Regions from separate parts of the Microbacterium zouquanmingi genome, predicted to be linked through region 1. Evidence: riboswitches for the same ligand, from Rfam matches in the RefSeq annotation. Region 1 holds a riboswitch; the other holds the start of a gene.
The links. A riboswitch is a leader RNA that binds a small molecule or an ion and turns the genes downstream of it on or off. The one in region 1 is predicted to bind FMN.
Positions count from the first base shown of each region.

Region 1 (7,163 bases):
GAGGAGTTCCGGCGGTGTCTGCATGAGCACGAGAACGGGACCAGCCAGCAGCGGTCCTGCGATCGTGATCAGGATGCTCGCGATAGCGGCCAGCACCGTGCCCGTAGCGACCGAACGTCGCACGGCCGCATAGTCCTTGGCGCCGAAGGCCTGAGCAGTCGGAATCGCAAAACCGCTTGTCATACCCCAGGCGAATCCGAGCAGGAGGAACAGCAGCGACCCCGTCGCACCGACGGCTGCGAGTGAGTTCACGCCCAGCTCGCGGCCGACGACGATCGTATCGACGACCTGGTAGAGCTGCTGCACGATGTTGCCGATGAGCAGCGGAACGGAGAACGCGAGAATGACACGCCAGGGGCGGCCCGTGGTGAGGGAGGTGGCCATGCGGGGGAGGACTTCCGGAACGAAGGACGAAGAGGTCAGGATGTCGGCGAACCGGCAGGCGAGAAGTCTATCGAATCGATTCGGGTGTCACTGTACGCACGCTCAGCTGACGTGCCGGCTGAGCAATGGTCGTCACGGTAGCGGCCGCCTCGGATGCCTCGACGGGCACGGCCTTCACCCTCATCTGCAACGAGCGCAAGACGACCCGGGCGACCCCGCCCAGCGCGAGCGCCGCCACCAGCGAACCACCAGCGATGATCGCGGGAAGCCACTGCCCCGAGAAGCCCGAGGTCAGGCTCAACAGTGCTCCGCCGATCCAGACCGCCACGGCGCCGCCCGTGACCCCGGCAGCACCCTGCGCGAGCGCGGTGAGTGCGATGAGCGCGCAGAGGACTGCTATTCCTGCACCGACCATCCCCACCGACAGAAAGAACCCCGTCAGATCTTGCACGACACCGATCGTTGACATTTTGACCCCCCGGTCGCCTCCGTACCTATAAAACTACGCAGTACCGCAGACATCTGCATCCATCGCAAGGATGATGTTATTGAAACGGGTCTGACCTGAGCGCCTCCGCGCGCAGAGGAGCATGATGGAGGGGTGGCTGCCCTCCTCTCTGATCTGACCCAGATGCCGGGACCGCAGCGCGTCTATGCCGCTGACGGCACACGCCTTGCGACGTACGACTGGGGCGATCTCGACGCCCCGGTCGTCGTTCTCGTGCACGGCTTCGCCTCCAGCGCGCGCGATAACTGGGTGCAGACCGGGTGGGTCCGAATGCTCACCAGAGCCGGATACCGTGTGCTCGCGATCGATCAGCGCGGCCATGGCCTCAGCGACAAGCCGCACGAGCCTGAGGCGTATGCCGTGAGCACGCTCGCCGCCGACGTCGAGAACATCATGGACGTCTACCTCGTCGAGGAAGCGTTCTACATCGGGTACTCACTCGGCGCGTTCGTGGGCTGGGAGGTCGTGCGCGACCTCCCGCAGAAGATCAGCAGGGCCGTGCTCGGCGGCGTGCCCGAAGGCATCCCGCTCACCCGTCTCGATCTCGACCAGGTGCGCGCGTACATCGACGACGGCACGCCCGTGCGTGATCGCACGACCCAGAACTACATCGCGCTCACCGAGCGCGTCCACGGCAACGACCTTCGCGCGCTGCTCGCGCTGGCAGAGGGCATGCGCGAGCAGCGCACGATCGGCCCCGACCCGGCCAAGGCCCCGACCCAGCCGATCCTGTTCGCGACAGGGTCGCAGGATGCTGTCATCGACGGCTCTCGGGCCCTGGCGAACGCCGCACCGCAGGGCACGTTCTTCACGATTCCCGACCGGCACCACTTCAACGCCCCGGGTGCACGCGCATTTAAGGATGCCGCGTTGGAGTTTCTCACGTAGCCCCTTGTCCGCGGCATCCGGTCTACGATCTTGACCATGCCCACTTCGATTCCCGCCATCGTCGCGCCGTCCGCCACCGACCCGCTCTTCACGGGCACCATCGAACGCCGCGATGTCAGCGCGAAGGATGTGCGGATCGACATCCGCTGGGCGGGCATCTGCCACTCCGACATCCACACGGTGCAGGGCGATTGGGGCACGCAGCAGTACCCGCTGACCGTCGGTCACGAGATCGTCGGCACCGTCGCCGAAGTCGGATCCGACGTCACCAAGTTCACGGTCGGCGACCGCGTCGGGGTCGGATGCCTCGTGAACTCCTGCGGCGAGTGCGCGAACTGCGAGGCGGGTGAAGAGCAATACTGCCTGAACGGCGCCATCGGCACCTACGGCGCGAAGGACGTCGACGGCACGATCACGCAGGGCGGATACGCGACCTCGGTGGTCGTCACCGAGCACTTCGTGCTGCGCGTGCCGGAGGCGATCCCCTACGAGAAGGCCGCCCCCCTGCTGTGCGCCGGCATCACCACGTACTCGCCGCTGCGCCACTGGAACGCAGGCCCCGGCAAGAAGGTCGCCGTGATCGGGCTCGGCGGACTCGGGCACATGGCCATGAAGATCGCGCACGCCATGGGCGCCGAAGTCACCGTGCTGTCGCGGTCGAACTCGAAGCGCGACGACGCGCTCACGCTCGGCGCCGACCACTACTACGCGACCGAGGACAAAGAGACCTTCCGCACGCTGCGTGGCAGGTTCGACCTGATCATCAACTCGGTCTCCGCCGCGATCGATCTCGATGCGCACCTCAAGCTGCTCGCGCTGAACGGCACGCTCGTAGGCGTCGGAGCTCCGGCCGAGCCGATGTCCGTGAGCGCTGGCACGCTGATCGGCGGTCGTCGCTCATTCGCCGGCTCCAACATCGGTGGCATCGCCGAGACTCAGGAGATGCTCGACTTCTGCGCTGAGCACGGCATCGCGCCCGAGGTCGAGATCACCTCGGCCGACCAGGTCAACGAGGCGTGGGCGCGGGTACTGGCATCCGACGTCCGCTACCGCTTCGTGATCGATATCGACACGCTCAAGGGCTGACGCCCGCTCCAGGTCGCAAATTCTGCCGCTTTGCGCGAGGCATAGCGGCATAGTTTGCGACCTGAGGTGTGGGCGGGTGCGACCTGAGCTGTTGGCGGGTCAGGCCGCGCGCTTCGGAAGCACCCAGCCGGCACGCGGGAAGTGGCAGGTGTAGCCGTTCGGAATGCGCTGCAGGTAGTCCTGGTGCTCGGGCTCGGCCTCCCAGAACGGGCCCTCCCGCTCGATCTTCGTGACGGCCTTGCCGGGCCAAAGGCCTGAAGCATCCACGTCGGCGATGGTGTCGCGGGCGATCTGCTCCTGCTCAGGGCTGAGCGGGAAGATGGCCGAGCGGTAGCTGGATCCGACGTCGTTGCCCTGCCGGTCGAGCGTCGAGGGGTCATGGATCTGGAAGAAGAACGCGAGGATGTCGCGGTAGGTCGTCTTAGCGGGATCGAAGACGATCTCCACGGCCTCGGCGTGGCCGGGGTGGTTGCGGTAGGTCGCGTTCTCGTTCTCGCCACCGGTGTAGCCGACTCGAGTGTCGAGCACGCCGGGCTGGCGGCGGATGAGATCGTCCATTCCCCAGAAGCATCCGCCCGCGAGGACGGCCGTTTCGGTGCCGGGTGTGCGGGTGATGGTGCCGGTGTCAGTCATGTGCACTCCTTTTCGCTCTTCAAGTCTGACGCACTATCGAGGACCGGGTGCCATTCTGGAGGAACGCTCAGGAACGGAGACGACCAATGGATGCCGAGAACACCGCCCCCACGCCCCGCATCGTCGGTGACGCGTTCGCCGCGTCGGCTGCTGCCGCCGGCTCCGCGTGGCGCCTGGAGCCTTCCGAGCGGGGGCTCGACGCGAACGTGATCGTGCTGCCGGCTGGCGGCGAGATCCAGGCGCACATCGGGCCGGAACTGGACGTGCTGATCGTCGTTCTCGAAGGCTCGGGGACGCTCGAGACCGCTGCGGATCCGCTCGCGCTCTCCCCTGGCACGATGGTGTGGCTGCCGGCCAGGTCACAGCGCCGCTTCGTCGCCGGAGCCGCCGGCCTGCGCTACTTCTCTGTGCATCAGCGCAAGCCCGGCCTCAGCATCCGCTCTCGGCTCGGGTGACCGGCGCGCCCGCCCCGCCCCGCCCCGCCCCGCCCGCCCGCCCGCCCGCGCGGGATGGATTTCCTCGCTCTTGTGCGAGTTTCACCAACGAAAAGCAGCCCGCGCGCCCTGCGCACGTCGCGAGGGCCAAGATTCCCGGTGTGCGGGTGTGCGTGGCGTACCGTGTGATCCATGTCTGAGAACCCGATCACTGACGCTCTCGTCCTCATCACCGGTGGCGCACGCGGCATGGGCGAGCTGTACGCGCGCCGCGCTGTCGCCGCCCGCGCGCGGGCCGTCGCGCTGTGGGACATCGATGAGGATGCCGTCACCGCTGTCGCCACCGAGCTCTCGAAGTCAGGGGTCGAAGTCCGCGGCTATCGCGTGGACGTCTCGCAGCGCGAGGAGATCGCCGCCGGCATGGAGCGGGTGCGTGCGGACTTCGGCACGCCCGACGTCATCATTAACAACGCCGGCATCGTGCGGGGCGCACCGTTCTGGGAGCACGACCCGGTGCGCGATATCGAGGCGACCATGCGCATCAACACGCTCGCGGCCATGTGGCTGACCCGCGAGGTGTTGCCCGACATGATCGCTGACACGTCCCGACCCAAGCGCATCCTCAACATCGCCTCCGCCGCAGGGACGCTGGCGAATCCGAACATGAGTGTGTACGCAGCATCCAAATGGGCGATGATCGGCTGGGGCGAATCGGTGCGTCTGGAGCTCGAAGGCTACGGCCACGACCACATCAAGGTGACCACGTTCTGCCCGAGCTACATCTCCACCGGCATGTTCGAGGGCGCGCGCGGCCCGCTGATGACGCCGATCATGACGCCTCGCAAGGCGACGGCAGCGGCGTGGAACGGGATGCTGCGCGGAACACCCATGGTGCTGCGCCCGTGGACCGTGAAACTCTCGATGGCCTTGCGCGGCGTGCTTCCGACGAAGACGTGGGACTTCCTCGCTCGGTATGTGTTCAAGGTGTACTCGTCGATGGATCACTTCACCGGGCGCAGCTGAGGTGCCAGTAGTCTTGCTTTCCTGAACGTCTCTCAGGGGGTCGCATGTCGGTTGGTCTGCTCGCTGTCGTCGATGACATCCTCAGCGCAGCGCTGAAAGCATCGGCGAAGTCGGCTGGTGTCGTGATCGATGATGCCGCGGTGACCCCGCAGTACGTGCAGGGAATCACGCCGGCGCGCGAGCTTCCCGTGGTCATGAAGATCACGCTCGGGTCGCTCGTGAACAAGTTCGTGATCATCATCCCGATCGCACTGCTGCTGACCGCGTTCGCACCGTGGGTGCTGCCGTTCCTGCTGATCATCGGTGGAACGTACCTGTGTTTCGAAGGCGCCGAGAAGGTGTTGGAGTGGTTCGGTTTCCACCACGATCACGAAAGCGGTAGCGCGCGCAACGAGAACAAGCTCGTGTGGGGAGCCATCCGCACCGACCTGATCCTGTCGACCGAGATCATGCTCATCTCGCTGTCGAATCTCGATGCCGGCATGAGCATCTGGATGACACTGGCCATCCTCGCGGTGATCGCCCTCATGATGACCGTGATCGTGTACGGCGCCGTGGCGCTGCTGGTGAAGATCGACGACATCGGGCTGAAGATGGCGAAGAATCCTTCCCGGCGCGTGCGCCACACCGGCACGCGGATCGTGCGGTCGATGCCGGCCGTGTTCCGCGTGATCAGCGTGGTCGGCACGGTCGCGATGCTCTGGGTCGGCGGCCACCTGCTGCTGGCGAACCTCGGCGAGGTCGGCCTGCACTTCTTCAGCGACATGCTGCACGGCATCCACGATTTCCTGGCTCCCACCGGCGGTGTGGTCGCGTGGATCGGCGAGACATTCGTCTCGGCCGTCTGCGGACTCATCGTCGGGTTGATCGTCGTCGGCGTCGTGCTGCTGATCGGTCGGATGCTGGGCAAAACGCCGTCGTTCCAAGAGGGCGGCGATTCGCCCGTCAACGTGGCCGCGTAGACCCGCCCACCACAGGACTGAGCGCGCTCAGGTAATCTTCCACTCGAACACATACGTGCTCCGGGATCGGTGAAAGCCCGAACCGGCGGTGATAGTCCGCGACTCGCAACCCCTCCGGGCGGCGATTGAACCGGTGAGATTCCGGTACCGACAGTCACAGTCTGGATGGGAGAAGCACAGGGGGAACAATGGACGTTCTGCGATGGCTGGTCGATCTCTTCAACTCGCAGTGGATGCTGCCGGGCGGGCAGACGCTCCTCATCCGAGAAGTCGTCGGCAACATCTTCGGCCTCGCCAGCGCTCTGGGCGGCATGCGTCGAAAGATCTGGGCGTGGCCCGTCGGCATCGTCGGCAACCTGCTGCTGCTCACGGTCTTCCTCGGCACCATCCTCAGCCCCGACCACTCGCTACCGAGCCTGCTGGGTCAGGCCGGCCGCCAAGTGATGTTCATCGCCGTGGCGATCTACGGCTGGATCCGCTGGCGACAGGCAGCATCAGACACCGGCCAGGTCACCCCGCGCTGGGCGTCCGGCCGTGCGCGCATCGGACTCGTTCTCGCCCTCATCATCGGCACGGTCGCGCTCACTCCCCTGTTCCGCGTGCTCGGTTCGTACGAGCCGGTCTGGGCGGATGCCTGGACCTTCGTCGGGTCGCTCCTTGCCACCTACGGCATGGCCAAGGGGTGGACGGAGTTCTGGCTGATCTGGATCGCCGTCGACGTCGTCGGCGTTCCCCTGCTGTTCAGCGCCGGCTATTACGCCACCGGTTTCATGTACGTGTTCTACGGCGCCTTCACCGCGATCGGCTTCTTCGTCTGGTGGCGCGCGCAGGCGAATGCGAAACCCCAGATCGACACGATCATGCCTGATCCCCGCATCGGCGCCCCGGCAGAGAGCGGTGCAGGCGAGAATAGGGAGTGATGTTCGACAGCCCGCTCTCCTCCTCCGCCTACGAAGTGCTCGGCGTCGATCCGACCGCCACGGCCGAAGAGATCAAGCGCGCGTTCCGCCTGCGATTGCGCCAGACACATCCGGATGCCGGTGGAGATGCTGCTGCGTTCATCCAGGTGCAGCGGGCGTGGGAGCTGATCGGCACGCCGGAAGGGCGCGCTTCTTACGATCGCGGCCACGGGTTTGCGACAGCATCCGCCACCGGCACGACCGCACAGAACTGGAGCGGATGGCAGGCGCCGGCGCCCCGCACCGACACGCGGCCGAAGGCGCGTGCGTACGGGCATCCGGGCGG
Region 1 covers NZ_JBQPQZ010000007.1:27,626-34,788, reverse strand. The annotation lists gene ACTU6U_RS14380 (MATE family efflux transporter) at 1-384, opposite strand, end outside; gene ACTU6U_RS14375 (hypothetical protein) at 452-835, opposite strand; gene ACTU6U_RS14370 (alpha/beta fold hydrolase) at 986-1,780, shown strand; gene ACTU6U_RS14365 (NAD(P)-dependent alcohol dehydrogenase) at 1,817-2,866, shown strand; gene msrA (peptide-methionine (S)-S-oxide reductase MsrA) at 2,966-3,499, opposite strand; gene ACTU6U_RS14355 (cupin domain-containing protein) at 3,586-3,954, shown strand; gene ACTU6U_RS14350 (SDR family NAD(P)-dependent oxidoreductase) at 4,126-4,956, shown strand; gene ACTU6U_RS14345 (DUF808 domain-containing protein) at 5,001-5,918, shown strand; FMN riboswitch at 5,971-6,099, shown strand; gene pnuC (nicotinamide riboside transporter PnuC) at 6,107-6,838, shown strand; gene ACTU6U_RS14335 (J domain-containing protein) at 6,838-7,163, shown strand, end outside.

Region 2 (7,163 bases), on a different contig from region 1:
GCGACAGCGGCGATCGCCATGCCCGTGTTCATCAGGCTCGTGAACTGGCGCTTGCCACCGAACGCCTGCACGGCCCACGATCCGAAGAGCGTGGCGAAGCCGATGAGGTGGATGAAAAGAACGATGTGGCGCAGGGTCTCCATGCCCACAGGCTAGCCCTCCGCGCATCCTCCCGCCACACAGGCGACCCTCAGCCGCGCAGCGCCTTGACGACAAGCGCTGTGCGCAGCGCGGCATCCGCGGCCTCAGCACCCTTGTCTTCCTTCGACCCTTCCAGGCCTGCCCGGTCTAGACCCTGCCGTTCATCGTCGAGAGTGAGTACGCCGAATCCGACCGGCTTTCCGGCATCCAGGGCGACGCGCGTGAGTCCGTCGGTGGTCGCCGCCGACACGTACTCGAAGTGAGGAGTGCCGCCTCGGATGATGACGCCCAGTGTGACCACAGCATCCGCCCCACCGGCGAACGCCGCCTGCGCGGCGATGGCGAGTTCGAAGGACCCGGGCACGCGCACGGTGTCGAAAGACGCTCCGGATGCTGTGAGCACGCGCTCTGCGCCGGCGATCAGCCCGTTCGTGATGACATCATGCCAGGTGCCGGCGATGACGACGACGCGCAGACCTGTGCCGTCGATCTTCTCAGTAGGGGAGGGGGCTCCGACGCCGCTCATGCGTTGTCCTTTCCTTCGGCGAGGGCCGCGGCGAGTTCGTCCTCGCCGATGATGTGGCCCATGCGATCGCGCTTGGTCTCGAGGTACTGGTGGTTGTTCGGTCCGACGCCGACGATCAGAGGCACCTGCTCGATGACATCGAGGCCGAGCTCGCGAAGCTTGCTGACCTTGTCGGTGTTGTTGGTCATCAGGCGCACCTTCGACACCCCCAGGTCGCTCAGGATGCCGGCGGCTGCCGCGTATTCGCGCGCGTCGGCGGGGAGGCCGAGGGCGAGGTTCGCGTCGACGGTGTCGAGCCCGTCCTCCTGCAGGCTGTAGGCGCGCAGCTTGTTGATCAGGCCGATGCCGCGTCCTTCGTGGCCGCGCATGTAGATGACGACGCCGCCGTCCTGCTCGATCGCGTCGAGTGCGGCATCCAGTTGCGGCCCGCACTCGCACTTCAGGGAACCGAAGGCTTCTCCGGTCAGGCACTCCGAGTGCACACGCACGAGCGCGGTCTCGCCGAGCTCCCCCGAGACGACCGCGATGTGGTCGGTTCCGGTGACGCGATCCTTGTACGCCAGGAAGCGGAACGTGCCGTGGTCGGTCGGCACCGTGGCATCCGCTCGTAGGCTCACGCGGCGGCGACCACTGCGCGAGGGGGTGATCGGCTCGGAGAGCGGGTCGATCACGTTCAGGTGCGCGATGAGCTGCTCGATCGTGATGACGGGGATGCTGTTGCTCCTGCCGAGCTCCTGGAGCCCGGGCAGACGCATCATGCTGCCGTCCTCGGCGACGACCTCGGCGATCGCGCCGACGGGGTGCAGGCCCGCGAGCTTCATGAGGTCGACGGCTGCCTCGGTGTGGCCGCTGCGCTCGCGCACGCCACCATCGACAGCGCGCAGCGGCAGAACATGGCCGGGACGGATGACGCTCGTCGCCGTGGACTCCGGGTTCGCGAGAACATTCAGAGTGTGTGCGCGGTCGGAGGCACTGATGCCGGTCGTGACGCCCTCGGCCGCATCCACGCTCACGGTGTAGGCGGTGGAGCGGGCGTCCTCGTTGGCCTCGACCATCGGAGGGAGGTTTAGATGATCGGCGAGATCAGACGGCATCGGGGCGCAGATGAAGCCGGATGACCAGCGCACTGTCCACGCGACCCATTCGGGTGTGGCGAGCTCGGCCGACAGGATGATGTCGCCCTCGTTCTCGCGATCCTCATCGTCGGCGACGATGACAGGGCGACCTGCCTTCAGCGACTCGAGGGCTTCTTCGATGGTGGACAGGCTCATCGCGAGCCTCCTTCCGCAGCGGCCCGGAACGCCAGAAGGCGCTCGACATGACGGGCGAGGATATCTGTTTCGAGGTTGACGCGGTCGCCGATGACCAGGCGCCCGAGAGTGGTGGCGACAAGGGTCTCGGGAATGAGGGAGACTTCGAGCCAGTCGCGCCTGGCCGCCCCCTCGACAGGCTCAGGGATCGCCTCACTCACCGCGCTGACGGTGAGGGAGGTGCCATCGATCGAGATCGACCCCTTGTCGACGACGAGTGGTGCGAGCTCCGCGGGGAGGGAGACGCGCAGCACGCTCCACTGATCGCCGGGACGCACATCGATGACGACGCCGGTGCCGTCCACATGCCCCTGCACGATGTGTCCGCCGAGGCGGGCACCGACCGGCATCGCCTTCTCGATGTTGACTGCCGTTCCCACAGATGCCGTCGCCAATGCCGAGACGTCGAGCGTCTGCTTCATGACGTCGACGGTGAAGGTGTCGGGTGAAGAATCGACCACGGTCAGGCAGACACCCGAGACAGCGATCGACTCGCCGTGCACGGCATCGTGTGCGGCCTTCGCCGCGCGCACCGTCAGACGCCAGCCGTCGCCGGACGGCACGATAGCGGTGATCTCGCCGATCTCTTCAATGATTCCGGTGAACATCAGTGGGTTCCTCCCTGGGGGTCGTCGTCGATGACGTGGGCGATCACGAGCAGGTCCGCGCCGAGCGGCTTCCACTCGTCGACGGCAAGGCGCCGCGCAGCGGCGATGGTCGGGACGCCGATATCGGTGAGAGCCAGGCGATCGCCGCCGAGGAGCACGGGGGCGATATAGGCGAGGATGCGGTCGGCGAGACCCGCGGCGATGAACGAGCTGGCAAGAGTCGGACCGCCCTCGATGAAGACGCTCTGGATGCCGCGGGCATGAAGATCGGCGACGACGGCGTGCAGATCGCGCGTGTCGTAGAACAGCGGTTCGTGCGGATGACGGCGCAGCGCGGCATCCGCCGGTGTCTTGCGCGACCCGATCACGACGGGGATCGGCTGATCGTCGTACAGGGCATCTCCGTCGCGGGCAGTGAGCGCGGGGTCGTCTGCGAGCACGGTGCCCGTGCCGACGATGATCGCATCCGCAGCGGACCTGCGGCGGTGCACGTCGGCCCGCGCATCGGAGCCGGTGATCCACTGGCTGGTGCCGTCTGAGGCGGCGGCACGACCGTCCAGACTCTGCGCCCACTTCACCGTGATGTGCGGGCGGCCCAGTCGATGCGCGGTCAGCCAGTCGGAGATCAGGGTGTCGACGGCATCGGTCTGCTCTCCGGACTGCACTTCGACGCCGGCGGCACGCAGCCGCTCGGCGCCTCCGCTCGATGCGTCACCGGGGTCGCTCTCGGCGTAGATCACGCGGGCGATGCCGGCGTCGATCAGCGCGAGCGCGCAGGGCCCCGTGCGTCCGGTGTGGTTGCAGGGCTCGAGAGTGACGACCGCTGTCGCCCCGCGGGCGGCACCGTCTTCGAGCTTCGAGAGCGCGTCGACCTCAGCGTGCGGGGTGCCGGCGCCACGATGCCAGCCCTCGGCGATGACGTCGCCTGTGGGGGAGAGGATCACTGCGCCGACCTGCGGATTGACACCGCGAGGGCCGCGGGCGGCGAGTTCGATCGCGCGCGTCATCGCGTGGCGCTCTGCCCCGGTCACTGCCATCCGTCGTCCTTCGGTCTGGCTCCGGGGATGACAGAAGTCGCGCTTGCGCGCATCGTGCTGCCTCCCTTCCGGACTAGCGAGATCTCTCTCGCATCACCGTCGGTCCCGGAATTTCACCGGATCGGCACTTCGGAATCCGAAGCGCTCGCGGACTGTCACCGCCGGTTCGGATTCTCACCGACCCCGGAGCACGTTGATGCTCAGTGTAGTCAACGCGCAAGCCCGGGATTCATTCCGCGTTGCACGAGGTCATTTGAGCAGGCGGGACAGTCGCCGGTCGGCGAGGATCTTGCCGTCGGTCTGGCATGTCGGGCAGTACTCCAGTGAGCGGTCGGCGAAGAACACGCTGCGGACGGTGTCGCCGCAGACCGGACACGCTTCGCCTCGGCGTGCGTGCACACGGAACCCGGAACGCTTGGCGTCTTTGAGGTCGGCCGGCGGTTTACCGGATGCTGTCGACACGGCATCCTTCAGCGTGCTCTGCATCGCGTCGTAGAGTTGGTTGACCTCGGCGGGATCGAGCTTGCCGCTGATCGCATACGGCGACATCTTCGCGGCGTGCAGGATCTCATCGCTGTAGGCGTTTCCGATGCCGGCGATGACGCTCTGGTCGCGCAGCAGCCCCTTGATCTGCATCCGTTTGCCCTCGAGAAGAGCGGCGAACGCGTCGCGGGTGAAATCGGCGCCGAGCGGTTCCGGACCCAGTCGCGCGATCCCTGGGACGTCCTGAGGGTCGCGCACGACGTAGACGGCCAGCGACTTCTTCGTGCCCGCCTCGGTGAGATCGAAGCCGCTGTCGTCATCGAGTGCGACGCGCAGCGCGATCGGGGACTTGCCCGGCTTGATCAGCGTGGTCGGCAGCAGCTCGTACCAGCGCAGCCAGCCCGCCTTGGCGAGGTGGAAGACCAGATGCAGCTCATCTCCGCAGGAGAGGACGATGAATTTGCCCTGTCTGCTCGCCGCAGTGATCGTCGCGCCGTGCAGGGCGGTGTTCGGCGGATCGTAGGTCTTCAGGGCCGCGATCTCGCCGACGCTGGTGCGTGTGATCGCGTGCCCGACCACGCGCTCTCCGAGGAAGTCGACGAGTCCCTGCACCTCAGGCATCTCGGGCATGCGCCCATCCTGCCACCGGCGTCGGACGTTCGGGGGATCAGTTCGGTCCGGAACTCTCGCGCACGATCAGCTCGTACCCGATGTCGATGTTCGTCGGCTCCAGGTCGTTGTCATCGAGCAGCGCGAGCAGCGAATCGACGGCCTGATCAGCGATCGCCTGCTTGTCCGGTGCGATCGTCGTCAGCGAGGGAACGGAGAACTCCGCCTCCTGCACGTCATCGATCGAAGCGATCGCGACGTCGTCGGGTATGCGCACACCGAGGTTGGCGAAGGCTCGGATCGCACCGAAGGCGAGGAGGTCGGTGAAGCAGACGAGAGCGTCGAAGCGAGTGCCGTCCTGCCACGCCTGCATGATGCCTTCCAGCCCCGCCTGCCTTCCGAAACGGTCGGTGTACAGCACGAGGTCAGGGTCGAAGGGCACACCTGCATCGTCGAGTGCCTGGCGGTAGCCGCTGAGCCGGAGGCGCGAGCTGCGGTAGACGTCGGAGTGATATGCGCCGAGCGTGGCGATGCGCCGATGGCCGCGCTCGAGCAGGTGTCGGGTGATGTCCGCGGTCGCTGCGACGTTGTCGATGGCGATGTTCGTGTAGCGCGAGCTGGAGATCTGCTCGCCGATGAGCACGGTGGGCACATTCGGGGGAGTGCGGTAGAGCTCTTCCTTCTCCATCGACATCGGTGAGAAGACGAGCCCGTCTACGATGTGCGAACCGAGGTCGCGGAGGGCGCGCACCTCGTTCTCGCGGATGCCGCCGGTCTGCGTGGCGATGACGGTGTATCCGCGCTTCTGCGCAGCGATCTCGACCAGTTCGCTGAGCTCGGCGAAGTAGGGCTGCGAGAGCTCGGGAACTGCGAATCCGAGGATCCGCGTGCGTCCCTGACGCAGGCGGCGGGCCGAGATGTTCGGACGGTATCCCAGCTCTTCGATAGCGGCGAGCACGCGCTGGCGGGTGGTGTCGCGAACATGGACGAAGTCGTTCACGACATTGGAGACCGTGCGCGGAGAGACACCCGCGAGCTTCGCCACGTCAGTGATACTCGCGCTCATTCGTCCTCCTTGATCGATCACAATTCGATCCCATCCTCGCAGACGCATTTGACACCAGATATGCAACGTGGCAAAAATATATGCATTGCTGGTTTGCAACGTGGCAAAAGGGAGATATGGATGTCGAGTCAGTCGACCACCGGACGTAGTCGCATGCGCCGAGCCTCGCAGCGCAGCGGCAGCGGCCTGAAGTACGGCATCGCGTTCACAGCCCCGTTCCTGCTCCTGTACCTGATCTTCGTGATCTACCCGGTCGTGCAGGCCGTCTGGATGAGCTTCCACGACTGGGACCTGCTCGGCGCCACCCGCGACTTCATCGGCATCGACAACTTCGAGCGGATGCTGTGGGGCCACGACATCACGTGGTCGATGAGCCACCTCGCGCTGCCGCGCGTGATCCTGGTCGTCGCCGCGCTCGCTCTGCTCATCAAGCCGCTGCTGCGCCGCCGGCTCACTCTCGGCATCGGTCTCGGCGTCGCCGGCATCCTGGCTCTCGTCGTCGCACTCGGCTTCCACCCGGCCGAGGGCGGCTTCTGGTTCGATCCTGACTTCTGGACCGCGCTGCAGAACACGCTGCTGTTCACGGCGATCTCGACACCGCTGATCGCCGGTCTCGGCCTGGTGATGGCTCTCGCCCTGCAGGGGAACCGCCGGGGCACGCGCATCTACCAGATGGTCTTCTTCCTGCCGTATATCCTGCCCGTGTCGGTCGTGACGCTGGTGTGGACCTACTTCCTCTCGCCGAACCAGGGACTGCTCGCTGCCCTGCTCGAACCGCTCGGCATCGATCCGATTCCCTGGCTCGCCAACCCGAACGTCGCAATGCTCGCCGTGATCGCCACCACCATCTGGTGGACGGTCGGCTTCAACCTCGTGCTGTTCGCCGCAGGCCTCCAGGACGTCGACCCCGCGCTGTACGAGGCGGCATCGCTTGACGGCGCCGGCGCGTGGCGCAAGTTCACGAGCATCACTCTTCCCGGACTCAAGCACGTGCTGCTGCTGGTCATGGTCATGCAGGTGATCGCATCGTTCCAGGTCTTCGGCCAGGTCAACATCATGACCGGCGGTGGACCAGGCACCTCGACCCTCGTGCTGATCCAGCACATCTATGAGACCGGATTCCGCGACTTCGAGCTCGGCTACGGCTCGGCGATGTCACTGTTCCTCTTCGCAGTGATGCTCGTCGTCTCCCTCATCCAAATGCGCACCCTCGGCAAGGACGACAGCAAATGAGCACGCAGGCGATGACCACGACCGCCCGGAATGCTGCGCGTCGACCGGTTCGCATCAAACGCAGCGGTGTCGTCACCGCCTGGTACCACGTGGCCATGATCGTCGCAGCCCTCGTCTGGCTGATCCCGATGCTCTGGATGTTGTCGCTCT
Region 2 covers NZ_JBQPQZ010000001.1:168,706-175,868, reverse strand. The annotation lists gene ACTU6U_RS00870 (Fe-S protein) at 1-143, opposite strand, end outside; gene ribH (6,7-dimethyl-8-ribityllumazine synthase) at 191-667, opposite strand; gene ribA (GTP cyclohydrolase II) at 664-1,938, opposite strand; gene ACTU6U_RS00855 (riboflavin synthase) at 1,935-2,585, opposite strand; gene ribD (bifunctional diaminohydroxyphosphoribosylaminopyrimidine deaminase/5-amino-6-(5-phosphoribosylamino)uracil reductase RibD) at 2,585-3,622, opposite strand; FMN riboswitch at 3,674-3,817, opposite strand; gene ACTU6U_RS00845 (Fpg/Nei family DNA glycosylase) at 3,872-4,735, opposite strand; gene ACTU6U_RS00840 (LacI family DNA-binding transcriptional regulator) at 4,773-5,780, opposite strand; gene ACTU6U_RS00835 (carbohydrate ABC transporter permease) at 5,901-7,013, shown strand; gene ACTU6U_RS00830 (carbohydrate ABC transporter permease) at 7,010-7,163, shown strand, end outside.
Region 2: another riboswitch for FMN. It lies ahead of ribD (bifunctional diaminohydroxyphosphoribosylaminopyrimidine deaminase/5-amino-6-(5-phosphoribosylamino)uracil reductase RibD); the one in region 1 lies ahead of pnuC (nicotinamide riboside transporter PnuC).